DNA from 3 places in the Alkalihalophilus pseudofirmus genome. Region 3 is predicted to be linked to each of the others. Evidence: a T-box and tRNA genes for the amino acid it is inferred to sense, from the RefSeq annotation. Region 3 holds a T-box; the other regions hold tRNA genes.
What was found. A T-box is a leader RNA that pairs with one kind of tRNA and senses whether it is charged. The one in region 3 lies ahead of leuS (leucine--tRNA ligase), so its partner is inferred to be a tRNA-Leu.
Positions count from the first base shown of each region.

Region 1: it encodes a tRNA-Leu, which carries the amino acid that the T-box ahead of leuS (leucine--tRNA ligase) is inferred to sense. The anticodon was not compared.
Region 2: it encodes a tRNA-Leu, which carries the amino acid that the T-box ahead of leuS (leucine--tRNA ligase) is inferred to sense. The anticodon was not compared.

Region 1 covers NZ_CP117835.1:2,885,257-2,889,346, forward strand. The annotation lists gene comGG (competence type IV pilus minor pilin ComGG) at 1-291, opposite strand, end outside; gene comGF (competence type IV pilus minor pilin ComGF) at 303-734, opposite strand; gene PQ478_RS15390 (type II secretion system protein) at 721-1,128, opposite strand; gene comGD (competence type IV pilus minor pilin ComGD) at 1,022-1,495, opposite strand; gene comGC (competence type IV pilus major pilin ComGC) at 1,467-1,772, opposite strand; gene yidD (membrane protein insertion efficiency factor YidD) at 1,946-2,188, shown strand; tRNA gene PQ478_RS15410 (tRNA-Leu) at 2,370-2,451, opposite strand; tRNA gene PQ478_RS15415 (tRNA-Lys) at 2,461-2,536, opposite strand; tRNA gene PQ478_RS15420 (tRNA-Glu) at 2,545-2,619, opposite strand; tRNA gene PQ478_RS15425 (tRNA-Ser) at 2,631-2,721, opposite strand; tRNA gene PQ478_RS15430 (tRNA-Asn) at 2,723-2,797, opposite strand; tRNA gene PQ478_RS15435 (tRNA-Ile) at 2,799-2,875, opposite strand; tRNA gene PQ478_RS15440 (tRNA-Gly) at 2,891-2,961, opposite strand; tRNA gene PQ478_RS15445 (tRNA-Arg) at 3,132-3,208, opposite strand; tRNA gene PQ478_RS15450 (tRNA-Gly) at 3,218-3,289, opposite strand; tRNA gene PQ478_RS15455 (tRNA-Gln) at 3,295-3,369, opposite strand; tRNA gene PQ478_RS15460 (tRNA-His) at 3,380-3,455, opposite strand; tRNA gene PQ478_RS15465 (tRNA-Tyr) at 3,471-3,555, opposite strand; tRNA gene PQ478_RS15470 (tRNA-Asp) at 3,573-3,649, opposite strand; tRNA gene PQ478_RS15475 (tRNA-Met) at 3,654-3,730, opposite strand; tRNA gene PQ478_RS15480 (tRNA-Ser) at 3,766-3,858, opposite strand; tRNA gene PQ478_RS15485 (tRNA-Ala) at 3,867-3,942, opposite strand.
Region 2 covers NZ_CP117835.1:254,337-258,426, forward strand. The annotation lists gene PQ478_RS01380 (Tex family protein) at 1-1,097, shown strand, start outside; gene cmpA (cortex morphogenetic protein CmpA) at 1,137-1,265, opposite strand; gene PQ478_RS01390 (SprT family protein) at 1,359-1,811, shown strand; tRNA gene PQ478_RS01395 (tRNA-Asn) at 1,963-2,037, shown strand; tRNA gene PQ478_RS01400 (tRNA-Ser) at 2,039-2,129, shown strand; tRNA gene PQ478_RS01405 (tRNA-Glu) at 2,149-2,223, shown strand; tRNA gene PQ478_RS01410 (tRNA-Val) at 2,230-2,305, shown strand; tRNA gene PQ478_RS01415 (tRNA-Asp) at 2,309-2,385, shown strand; tRNA gene PQ478_RS01420 (tRNA-Leu) at 2,408-2,489, shown strand; tRNA gene PQ478_RS01425 (tRNA-Leu) at 2,536-2,622, shown strand; tRNA gene PQ478_RS01430 (tRNA-Arg) at 2,627-2,703, shown strand; tRNA gene PQ478_RS01435 (tRNA-Pro) at 2,720-2,796, shown strand; tRNA gene PQ478_RS01440 (tRNA-Gly) at 2,815-2,888, shown strand; tRNA gene PQ478_RS01445 (tRNA-Ile) at 2,931-3,007, shown strand; rRNA gene PQ478_RS01450 (16S ribosomal RNA) at 3,199-4,090, shown strand, end outside.
Region 3 covers NZ_CP117835.1:3,336,931-3,341,020, forward strand. The annotation lists gene leuS (leucine--tRNA ligase) at 1-2,242, opposite strand, end outside; T-box leader at 2,417-2,639, opposite strand; gene PQ478_RS17630 (MDR family MFS transporter) at 2,708-3,916, opposite strand.

The sequences.
Region 1 (4,090 bases), 450 kb from region 3:
TTCTGCAGTTGCAGCGACCTGCCATTCCGTCTCACTTTTACTCATTGTAATAAGTGTAACGGTACCATCCTCGTATGAAAAGAATAAAGTTGAGTTTTCTGTACTTGGTGCGTGAACGATAAAGTCTACGAGACCTCTTTGAATCAATGTATCACCCTTTAATATGAATTGCTGCTCAACAGCAAACCTCTTCTCCTGGAGATATACATTCGTTTGTACCGTCAAACCAAACAACAGGAATGTGCATATAATTAATACAATAGGGTAAACAAAGCCTCTATCATTCCTCATTTATAAACTCCTTAATACACACCATACATCGGCATCATCGATCTGCTCATGGCCTCTCCATTTATAAGAGTCACCGTACATCGATATTTCTTCTGCTCCCGCTCACAATAAAAAGATTGAACATTATACAACATTGGTACATATCCGCTGTTGTTTGAGAATCGTCTAATTTGGCCGGTGTCAAGTTGTCTATAACTTACTTCCGTGTCATCCCCTTTAATTAAAACCACCTCTCTCCCCTCGATTCTAATTGTTCTGGATTCCTTCACTTCATCCGTTAATTGATTAAAAAACACCATCAATTCTAGCTTTTCATGAGTCTCGTGATTTTTTGTATGTTGTATGACTCCCATGATGGTAGGAAAGACAAACACAAGAACGCCTAAAATGCTTAAGACAAGCAAAATCTCGAGTAACGTAAAACCTTGTTCATTTTTTCGCATAGAGACACCTATGATATCGCCTTTTATTAGCACCCGTATAGGCAACACATACTTCATACTCTCCTGAAGTTGATCGCGTCTCCTCAACAGTCATCCACAAAGGCGCTGTTGGAGTCTCTACACCTGTTAAATAATTTTGTATCGACTCTCTAAGTTGTTCACCTGCCAAGTTTTCCTGTTGCAAAGTTAAACGTTCATTATAAACAACAAGAGAGGCGGGCAGGATTGCTAAGGTGCAAACAGAGAGAAGTGAGAGAGCGAGAATAACTTCCATCAAAGTAAAACCACTAGAGTTTTCGATAATGCACCCTCCCTTTTCCAAGAAGGATTGTGTAAGCATAGGTTTCTTTTTGAATGTTGAGATGCATTGTGCCTGAAAAACGCGGATTGCCATTATCCAAAAACTGAATTTCAATTCTAGGTAGGCTGTGAGAAGAAAAAGACATGTTCTCCACAGTGAAAGGCCTAATAAAATAAACCTTTCCTCCTAAATTCATGATTTGATATTGGTTTTGATTTGCCATTATTCTAATAATAATTGTCTCACCACGAGACATAGCTATATGCTGGGCTAAAAGGATATCTTCCTTAAATTGATCGGCAATTTCTTTTGTTTTATAGGTGTTCATGGAAGCGGGAAGGTAAATAATGGGAAGAAGAACTAACATGGAGAGAATAGAGAGAGTAATTAAGAGCTCGGTTAAGGTGTATCCAGCTTGAGAGTATGTTGACTTATCCTTCAACAACTTTACCGTTTTCAATCTTTAGCGGAGCACCGTTTGGACATACCGTTGTCTCAATATATTCGGCAGTTTCAAGCACATCGAGGCTTGCTGGCTTTTCTTTTGTTTCAATTTCATAGGCGTGTACCTGTGTCTGCAGGAGTTTAATCGTTGCATCACAACCTTTTGAGCCTGCAACTTCGTTATTTTTCACCATATTCGGGATAGCAATTAAGAGGAGGATCGAGATGATCATTAACACGACAAGCATTTCAACAAGGGTAAAACCACGTTCGTTGGATAGAAGCATTTTCATTTTTCATCACCTCAAAGATAGGATATAATACGAGGAGCTGTACAGGGGGGATCTTAAACACTTGCCTCCTTTCATGAGTCATTATTTGCTATTATTAGACATAGATCATCCAAAATCCTTCTAAAAGATAAAAAAACTTTCTGAGATATCGAATCAATTAAAGTGAGGTTAGTATGCAAAAAATTTTAGTCCTCTTTATTCGTGGTTATCAAAAATTCATTTCCCCTTTGAAGCCCCCTACATGCCGATTCTACCCTACCTGCTCTCATTATGGTATTGAATCCATAAAACGCTTTGGGGCCTTTAAGGGAAGTTGGTTAACAATTAAACGCCTAAGTAAATGTCATCCTTTTCACCCTGGCGGAATTGATTTAGTGCCTGAAAAAGAAAACGAAAAAGAGACGAGAAACAGCTAGCTATACCCATCAGGGAATAGCTAGCTGTTTTATTTTCATTTCATGTTGGCTTATCTATTTACTCTATACTTGCTGTTAAGCGCCCATCTGACCTATAGGCATAAATGGTATATCCTGAGGATGCACCACTCGAACATCTAAACAAGAAGCTGCCCTATAATGGACAGCTTCTTCTATGTAGTGCGGGTGAAGGGAGTCGAACCCCCACGTCATAAGACACTAGATCCTAAGTCTAGCGCGTCTGCCAATTCCGCCACACCCGCGTATGAAAATGGTGAGCCATGAAGGACTCGAACCTTCGACCCTCTGATTAAAAGTCAGATGCTCTACCAACTGAGCTAATGGCTCAAACTAAATGGTGACCCGTACGGGATTCGAACCCGTGTTACCGCCGTGAAAGGGCGGTGTCTTAACCGCTTGACCAACGGGCCATTCATAAAAGTGGCGGAGAAGGAGGGATTTGAACCCTCGCGCCGCTTGCGCGACCTACACCCTTAGCAGGGGCGCCCCTTCAGCCACTTGGGTACTTCTCCATGGCTCCACAGGTAGGACTCGAACCTACGACCGATCGGTTAACAGCCGATTGCTCTACCACTGAGCTACTGTGGAATGGTGGGCCTGAGTGGACTCGAACCACCGACCTCACGCTTATCAGGCGTGCGCTCTAACCAGCTGAGCTACAGGCCCATGGAAAAATGGAAAAGCGGGTGATGAGAATCGAACTCACATCATCAGCTTGGAAGGCTGAGGTTTTACCACTAAACTACACCCGCATATTAAAATAATCGTTGCTTTATTCAGCTCTCGCCAAATACTATGTCTCTTCCTCTTCTAGCAACTCAAGAAGTTAAATGTGTCGAGACAACTCGCAGATAATACATAGTAGTATTGCTCGTGGCTGAGGTTTTACCACTAAACTACACCCGCATATAAAGTAAATAAATGGTGCGCCCTGAGAGATTCGAACTCCCGACCTTTTGATTCGTAGTCAAACACTCTATCCAGCTGAGCTAAGGGCGCAAATATAAAAGCGGAAGACGAGATTCGAACTCGCGACCCCCACCTTGGCAAGGTGGTGTTCTACCACTGAACTACTTCCGCAAAAATGGCTGGGCTAGCAGGATTCGAACCTACGCATGACGGAATCAAAATCCGTTGCCTTACCGCTTGGCGATAGCCCAAAACTAAAAATGGGGCGACTGATGGGAATCGAACCCACGAATGCCGGAATCACAATCCGGTGCGTTAACCACTTCGCCACAATCGCCACCTTAGTAATAAATGGTGGAGGGGGACGGATTCGAACCGCCGAACCCTGAGGGAGCGGATTTACAGTCCGCCGCGTTTAGCCACTTCGCTACCCCTCCACTATACTGTTTTTAAATGGCGGTCCGGACGGGACTCGAACCCGCGACCTCCTGCGTGACAGGCAGGCATTCTAACCAACTGAACTACCGGACCATTTTGGTTGCGGGGGAAGGATTTGAACCTCCGACCTTCGGGTTATGAGCCCGACGAGCTACCGAACTGCTCCACCCCGCGTCGTTTTAAAGTAGTATTTACTATTTAAGAAAATATGGCGGAGGAAGAGGGATTCGAACCCCCGCGCGGTTTAACCCGCCTGTCGGTTTTCAAGACCGATCCCTTCAGCCGGACTTGGGTATTCCTCCGCGATATATGGTGGAGCCTAGCGGGATCGAACCGCTGACCTCCTGCGTGCAAGGCAGGCGCTCTCCCAGCTGAGCTAAGGCCCCATATGTAATGCGATAAAAAGAGATTACCTTTTCTATCGTTGTTTTTTCGCTCACCAGCGACGTTTAATAATGTACCATGAATCGCAATAAAAATACAAGCCTTTTTTGAAAAAAAGTTATATTTTTTTAAAAAGGCTTGTAACTTAAG
Region 2 (4,090 bases), 1.0 Mb from region 3:
AAAAAGCAGCAGCGAAAGTGAAACAATTAGTTAAAGAACATAAGGTAGAAATGATTGCTATTGGGAACGGCACAGCTTCGAGAGAGACGGAGCAGTTTATTGCTGACCTTATCAACGATTTACCGGGAGAATTGTATTATTTGATTGTAAATGAAGCTGGAGCGAGTGTGTATTCTGCTTCTGAGCTAGGGCGTGAGGAGTTTCCGGAATTTCAAGTTGAAGAAAGAAGTGCTGTTTCTATTGCAAGAAGGCTGCAGGACCCATTAGCTGAACTCGTGAAAATTGATCCGAAGTCCGTTGGTGTGGGTCAATATCAACATGATGTTGCGCAAAAAAGATTATCAGAATCGTTAACATTTGTAGTAGAGACCGTAGTTAACCAAGTTGGTGTAAATGTGAATACTGCCTCCGTCTCATTATTGCAATATGTAGCTGGACTATCGAAGTCGGTTGCTGTAAATATTGTGAAACGCAGAGAGGAAGAAGGCCGGTTTACAAGCCGTGCACAATTAAAGAAAGTACCTAGGCTAGGTGCGAAAACGTATGAACAGTGTATTGGCTTCTTACGCATTCAAGGAGGGAAGAATCCGCTTGATGCTACAGGGATTCATCCAGAGACATATAAGGAAACCGAAGCGCTGCTTGATAAGGTGGGCGCTGCACGAAAAGATGTAGGAACAAAAGAGTTAAGCGAAAAACTGTCTGGATTGAACGAACATCAAATAGCAGAAGAGCTTGGGCTTGGTATGCCGACTGTTAAAGATATTATTGCAACACTTATCAGGCCGACTCGAGATCCACGTGATGAAGTAGCGAAACCTTTGTTAAAGCAGGGGGTTCTTCGATTAGAAGACTTGACTCGCGGGATGGAACTTCAAGGGACTGTGAGAAATGTAGTCGATTTTGGAGCGTTTGTTGATGTAGGGGTAAAGCAAGACGGATTAGTTCATATTTCTAAACTAACTAAAAGGTTTGTGAAGCATCCTCTTGAAGTAGTGGCTGTTGGAGAAATTGTAACGGTATGGGTTGAGGATGTTGACATAAAAAAAGGCAGGGTTGCTCTCACGATGCTAGAGCCGGCTGTGCAAACAGTATAAATAAAGAAATGGCCATGCATTTTCGCATGGCCATTTGCTTTAACCTAAATGCTTATTCATTTGCTCTTTTCGTTGATAGTAAAACCAACATTGATTAAGGATCTTTATTTGATGGCGGTTCTGCTCTTTGAAAGCCTTTTGTAGTTGAGTGCGTAACCAGGTCGGCATTTCTCCCAACTCCTTATTAGTTGTGGTAGTATATTTAGTATATGTAGGAGAGTTTGTCAGTGTTGATTGTATTTTGTATGGGGGCGGGGGACATTGAATCAGAGCGAACTGCAAAAAATGGTTGAAGAGATCTCTCTAACTAGTTTTAACAAACCATTTGTACACGAAGCGACGTTTAATTCAAGATTACGTACGACTGGCGGCAGATACTTGTTAAGGTCACACAATCTAGAATTTAACCCTAAGCAGTATCAATTATATGGGGAAGAAGAATTAATTAAGATTATTAAACATGAATTGTGTCATTATCATCTTCATATAGAAGGAAGAGGCTATAAGCATAGAGATGCTGACTTTAAAGAGCTGTTGGCGCATGTAGGAGGAGCCAGGTATTGCAGAGAAATACCTGGAGCTAAGAGACAAACGAAGGTTCTACATGAATATGAGTGTCAAGGTTGTCATCTTTTATATAGCCGGAAGCGAAGGATCGATACGTCTAAATATGTGTGTGGGAAGTGCAGAGGCAAATTGAGAAAAAAATTATAAAAAAGTGTTGCCTATATTAAATGAGCTGTGCTATATTATAGAAGTCGCTGAACGAGACAAGCAAATCGAAAAGCGATTCCGAAAAAAGTGTTGACATCAAAAAACACTTTCGATATAATATTTAAAGTCAGCAACACAAACACCACAATATTCCACAGTAGCTCAGTGGTAGAGCAATCGGCTGTTAACCGATCGGTCGTAGGTTCGAGTCCTACCTGTGGAGCCACGGAGAAGTACCCAAGTGGCTGAAGGGGCGCCCCTGCTAAGGGTGTAGGTCGCGCGAGCGGCGCGAGGGTTCAAATCCCTCCTTCTCCGCCAGTATCTTTTCTTAAATTATGGCCCGTTGGTCAAGCGGTTAAGACACCGCCCTTTCACGGCGGTAACACGGGTTCGAATCCCGTACGGGTCACCAACATATGGAGGATTAGCTCAGCTGGGAGAGCACCTGCCTTACAAGCAGGGGGTCGGCGGTTCGAGCCCGTCATCCTCCACCATATGGTCCGGTAGTTCAGTTGGTTAGAATGCCTGCCTGTCACGCAGGAGGTCGCGGGTTCGAGTCCCGTCCGGACCGCCATTTTTATTAGTTAATTTCATACGCGGGTGTGGCGGAATTGGCAGACGCGCTAGACTTAGGATCTAGTGTCTTACGACGTGGGGGTTCGAGTCCCTTCACCCGCACTTTTATTTTAAAAATTAAAGTGCAGATACGGATATCATACATTTAGCGGTTGTGGCGGAATGGCAGACGCGCTAGGTTGAGGGCCTAGTGGGGGTTGACCCCGTGGAGGTTCGAGTCCTCTCAACCGCACCAATTGGCGCCCTTAGCTCAGCTGGATAGAGTGTTTGACTACGAATCAAAAGGTCGGGAGTTCGAATCTCTCAGGGCGCACCATTAGTAATTTATATATCGGGAAGTGGCTCAGCTTGGTAGAGCACCTGGTTTGGGACCAGGGGGTCGCAGGTTCAAATCCTGTCTTCCCGACCATCTTATTTCTTTTAATATGCGGGCGTAGTTTAGTGGTAAAACCTCAGCCTTCCAAGCTGATGATGTGGGTTCGATTCCCATCGCCCGCTCCAACAAAATATTTGGTGGGAGTGCTTTTTTTATTGCCTTTTTTAGGGCCTGTAGCTCAGCTGGTTAGAGCGCACGCCTGATAAGCGTGAGGTCGGTGGTTCGAGTCCACTCAGGCCCACCATAAAATATTTTAAAAAAGTTCTTGACGGTTCGATTTAGACTTGTTAAGATAGTTAAGTCGCCAACGAGCGACAGACAAAAAGTTCTTTGAAAACTGAACAAAAGCCAAGCGAAATAGAGATACATGATATCTCGTCAATTATTAACGCAAGATGATTTTTCATCCTGTGTAAGTGAGCTTAATCAAACACTTTTATGGAGAGTTTGATCCTGGCTCAGGACGAACGCTGGCGGCGTGCCTAATACATGCAAGTCGAGCGGACTGATGGGAGCTTGCTCCCTGATGTTAGCGGCGGACGGGTGAGTAACACGTGGGCAACCTGCCTGTAAGACTGGGATAACTCCGGGAAACCGGGGCTAATACCGGATAACCCGTTCTACCTCATGGTGGAGCGGTAAAAGATGGCCTCTGGCTATCACTTACAGATGGGCCCGCGGCGCATTAGCTAGTTGGTAAGGTAACGGCTTACCAAGGCGACGATGCGTAGCCGACCTGAGAGGGTGATCGGCCACACTGGGACTGAGACACGGCCCAGACTCCTACGGGAGGCAGCAGTAGGGAATCTTCCGCAATGGACGAAAGTCTGACGGAGCAACGCCGCGTGAGTGATGAAGGTTTTCGGATCGTAAAGCTCTGTTGTTAGGGAAGAACAAGTGCCGTTTGAATAAGGCGGCACCTTGACGGTACCTAACCAGAAAGCCACGGCTAACTACGTGCCAGCAGCCGCGGTAATACGTAGGTGGCAAGCGTTGTCCGGAATTATTGGGCGTAAAGCGCGCGCAGGCGGTCTCTTAAGTCTGATGTGAAAGCCCACGGCTCAACCGTGGAGGGTCATTGGAAACTGGGAGACTTGAGTACAGAAGAGGAGAGTGGAATTCCACGTGTAGCGGTGAAATGCGTAGATATGTGGAGGAACACCAGTGGCGAAGGCGACTCTCTGGTCTGTAACTGACGCTGAGGCGCGAAAGCGTGGGGAGCAAACAGGATTAGATACCCTGGTAGTCCACGCCGTAAACGATGAGTGCTAGGTGTTAGGGGTTTCGATGCCCTTAGTGCCGAAGTTAACACATTAAGCACTCCGCC
Region 3 (4,090 bases):
CTACTTCATTTTCAACAAGAAGTGATTCTTCGTATGTTGGCCACTCAGCATATGTGATGGTTTCGTTGTGTCCAAACTTCTCCCAAAGCTCTTCTGCAATGTGAGGAGCGAGTGGCGCTAGAAGCTTAACAAAGCCTTCCATTAACTCACGTGGAAGCTTCTCTTGTTTGTAGGCATCATTGATGAACACCATCATTTGAGAAATTCCAACGTTAAAGCGAAGCGCTGCAAAGTCTTCCGTCACTTTTTTGACCGTTTGGTGGTACGTACGGATAAATTCATCTGTTCCTTTTGTATCTGTGATTGCAGGGTTCAACTCGTTTGTCTTTTCATCGATAAATAGACGCCATACACGATCTAAGAATCTGCGTGCTCCGTCTAAGCCGTTTGTAGACCAAGCGATCGATGCATCAAGAGGTCCCATGAACATCTCGTATAAACGCAGTGTATCTGCACCATGGCTATCAACGATATCATCAGGATTAACTACGTTTCCTTTTGATTTACTCATCTTCTCATTGTTTTCACCAAGAATCATTCCTTGGTTATAAAGCTTTTGAAACGGCTCTTTCGTTGGCACAACTCCAAGGTCGTAAAGGAACTTGTGCCAGAAGCGTGCATACAACAAGTGAAGAACCGCATGCTCTGCTCCGCCAATATAAATATCTACAGGCAGCCATTGCTTTAATTTTTCAGGATCTGCTAGGGCTTCGCTGTTGTTTGGATCGATGTAGCGAAGATAATACCAGCAGCTTCCTGCCCAGTTAGGCATTGTGTTTGTTTCGCGTCTGCCCTTCATGCCCGTTTTAGGATCTGTCACTTCAAGCCATTCTTTATGGTTAGCAAGCGGTGATTCTCCTGTATCAGACGGCTTGATCTCATCCATTTTTGGCAAAGTTAATGGCAGTTCTTCATAAGCGACCGGTGTCATTGAACCGTCTTCCCAGTGAATCATAGGAATTGGCTCACCCCAGTAACGCTGGCGGCTGAATAACCAGTCACGTAGACGGTACGTTACTTTTTTCGTTCCGTAATGATTCGCTTCAAGCCATTCAATCATATTTGTAATAGCAGCTTCTTTATCAAGGCCGTTAAGGAAGTCAGAATTTACATGCTCCCCGTCACCTGTATAAGCCTCTTTTCGAACGTCTCCGCCAGCTACTACTTCAATAATTTCAAGGTCAAACGTCTTAGCGAACTCATAATCACGCTCATCATGAGCCGGAACAGCCATAATTGCTCCAGTACCGTAGCTTACAAGTACGTAATCAGCAATCCAGATCGGAATACGTTTACCGTTGGCAGGGTTTACAGCAAATGCACCTGTAAATACGCCCGTCTTTTCTTTAGAAAGCTCTGTACGCTCTAAATCACTCTTTAATGCCACTTGTTTTTTATACTTCTCAACAGCTTCTTGTTGTTCTGCTGTTGTAATTACATCTACCAGCTTATGTTCAGGAGCAAGCACCATATAAGTTGCGCCAAATAATGTATCCGGACGAGTCGTGAATACATCAACTTTCTCCGCGTCGTGTCCGTCTACTTTAAATGTCACCTCAGCCCCTTCTGAACGGCCGATCCAGTTGCGCTGCATATCTTTGATGCTTTCTGACCAATCAAGCTCATCAAGGTCTTCTAACAAGCGGTCAGCATAAGCTGTAATTTTCAGCATCCATTGTTTCATCGGACGACGTTCTACAGGGTGCCCCCCGCGCTCACTTTTCCCGTCAATAACTTCTTCATTCGCAAGTACTGTTCCAAGAGCAGGGCACCAGTTTACAGCTACTTCATCAATGTAAGCCAACCCTTTTTCATAAAGCTTTAAGAAGATCCATTGTGTCCATTTATAATAATCAGGGTCAATCGTATTCACTTCTCGGTCCCAATCATAAGAGAAACCAAGTGACTTAATTTGACGGCGGAACGTATCAATATTTTTCAGCGTAAATTCAGCTGGATCGTTTCCCGTGTCTAGTGCATATTGCTCTGCCGGAAGTCCAAATGCATCCCAGCCCATTGGATGAAGCACGTTATACCCTTGCATTCTTTTCATACGTGATAGAATATCTGTTGCCGTATAGCCTTCTGGGTGACCAACATGCAGGCCAGCTCCTGATGGGAATGGAAACATATCTAAAGCATAAAACTTTGGCTTATCTGCCTCTTCTGTTGTTTTGAACGTTTTATTTTCTTCCCAATGCTTTTGCCACTTTTTTTCAATGTCTAAATGTGAAAACGACATATCTTTTCCTCCTTTGAGTTTATACGTATTGTTGTCATCCTGCCTGCTTGAGCTATCTATTCATGATTGCCACGCAACCTCATTTTCAATCGAACGATTAGGGTTAAATTGAAATCACAAGATTTTAAATCGCTAATGATTTTAAGAAACAAAAAACTCCCGCCCCTAACAATAGTCAGGGACGAGAGTTGTGTTATTCCCGCGGTACCACCCAAATTAACAAGTAACATTACTTGTTCGCTCAGCACGCTTAACGGACGTGACCCGTTGAGAATTACTACATTTTTCACTCTCAAAACTAAAAGGCGAGTTCATCATATCCTTCTGGCAGACTTTCAGCAGCCGTCTGCTCTCTTATTTCCCAGATATCATTACTACTCCTTCTAAACGTCTTAATATGAACTTAATTAGTATTGTATGAAGTGAATCGTTCGATGTCAAGCTTTAACAACACTATATTCCGATTTAACTCGGCAGGTTCATCTCTTCTTTTTCCAAGGACATGTTTCTCTTAATAATAGGGGTGTCATATTTCATTAGAAACACGATTGCTATTCCAAACATACCTAAGAGCACATAAATGAGAATAGTCATTGAATAGAAATCAACTAACATTCCTCCAAGTAATGGTCCGATCATTTTCCCTCCAGTAGACACACTGTTGACAATCCCTTGATAAAACCCCTCTTTTCCTTTCGGAGCTAAATCATTTGCTATCGTCGGTACAGCCGGCCATACAAACATTTCACCAAACGTCAAGATGATCATCGCAGCTAAAAATCCGCTGAAGATTGTTGCTTCAGACAGCACGATATAAGAAGCCATAAAAATAATGACACCTACAATCATTTGACCTTTTAAGGACATCTTACCCCTTTTAATCAGCCATGAGACCACAGGCTGGGCAAAAACGATCATTAGACCGTTCACTGTCCAAAACAAACTATATTGCTGCAATGAGATACCAAGAGATTGAGTATGAACAGACACATTAGCCTGCCACTGCGTGTAGGCAACCCAGCAAATAAAAAAGGCAACCGATAGCAAAAATAATGAATGAAGCCGGTAATTGCTTCTGAGAGAAGTCTTTTGTTCAAATACATTCGCAGTTTGAGCATTAGCTGCTTTCGCCTTCATCCCCCTAAATGCAAAGATAACGAATACGAGCAGAAAAGCATACATCGCAGCATTCGCGCTAAACACATAGGTTAATTGAATAGAAGCAACGACCCCGACCAATGCTGTTCCGAGCGCTACTCCTACATTTTGCGCGACGTACATGGCATTAAACGGCTTTCTTCCCCCTTCAGGCCAAAGACTGCCAGCTAAGGCATACATCGCTGGAAACATCATTCCAGAACCAAATCCAAGCCCCATCAATAAAAACATATAAAAGTAATAGCTATGAAAAAAGGCCAATATCGTAGCACTTATGGTTGTAATAATAATAGATAAAATCATCGTCCGGTAGGCACCTATTTTATCAAACAATCTTCCGCCGATAAGGTTGCCGATCACCCCGGCGAAAGCATTAAGCATTAATATAAATCCAGCTGCTGTTAACGAGCGTCCTAATTCTTGGTGGATGATAATCGCATTTAGCGGCCATAAAAAAGAAGCCCCCGTTACATTAATCACCATCGCCACTACTAACAGCCAAAGAGCCTTAGGCATAATAGCGCCCTCCTTCTTCTAACGTGTAACGCGAAGCATTATTTCGAGCACCAAAATAATACTAGTAGAATCATCTGAAGAACGCAATCATTTTTTCGTATTTACATACTGTCTGAATCTTTGCCATTTCTTTTTTTCACCAAGACTCTCATGCTACAATAATCTTGCTACAAG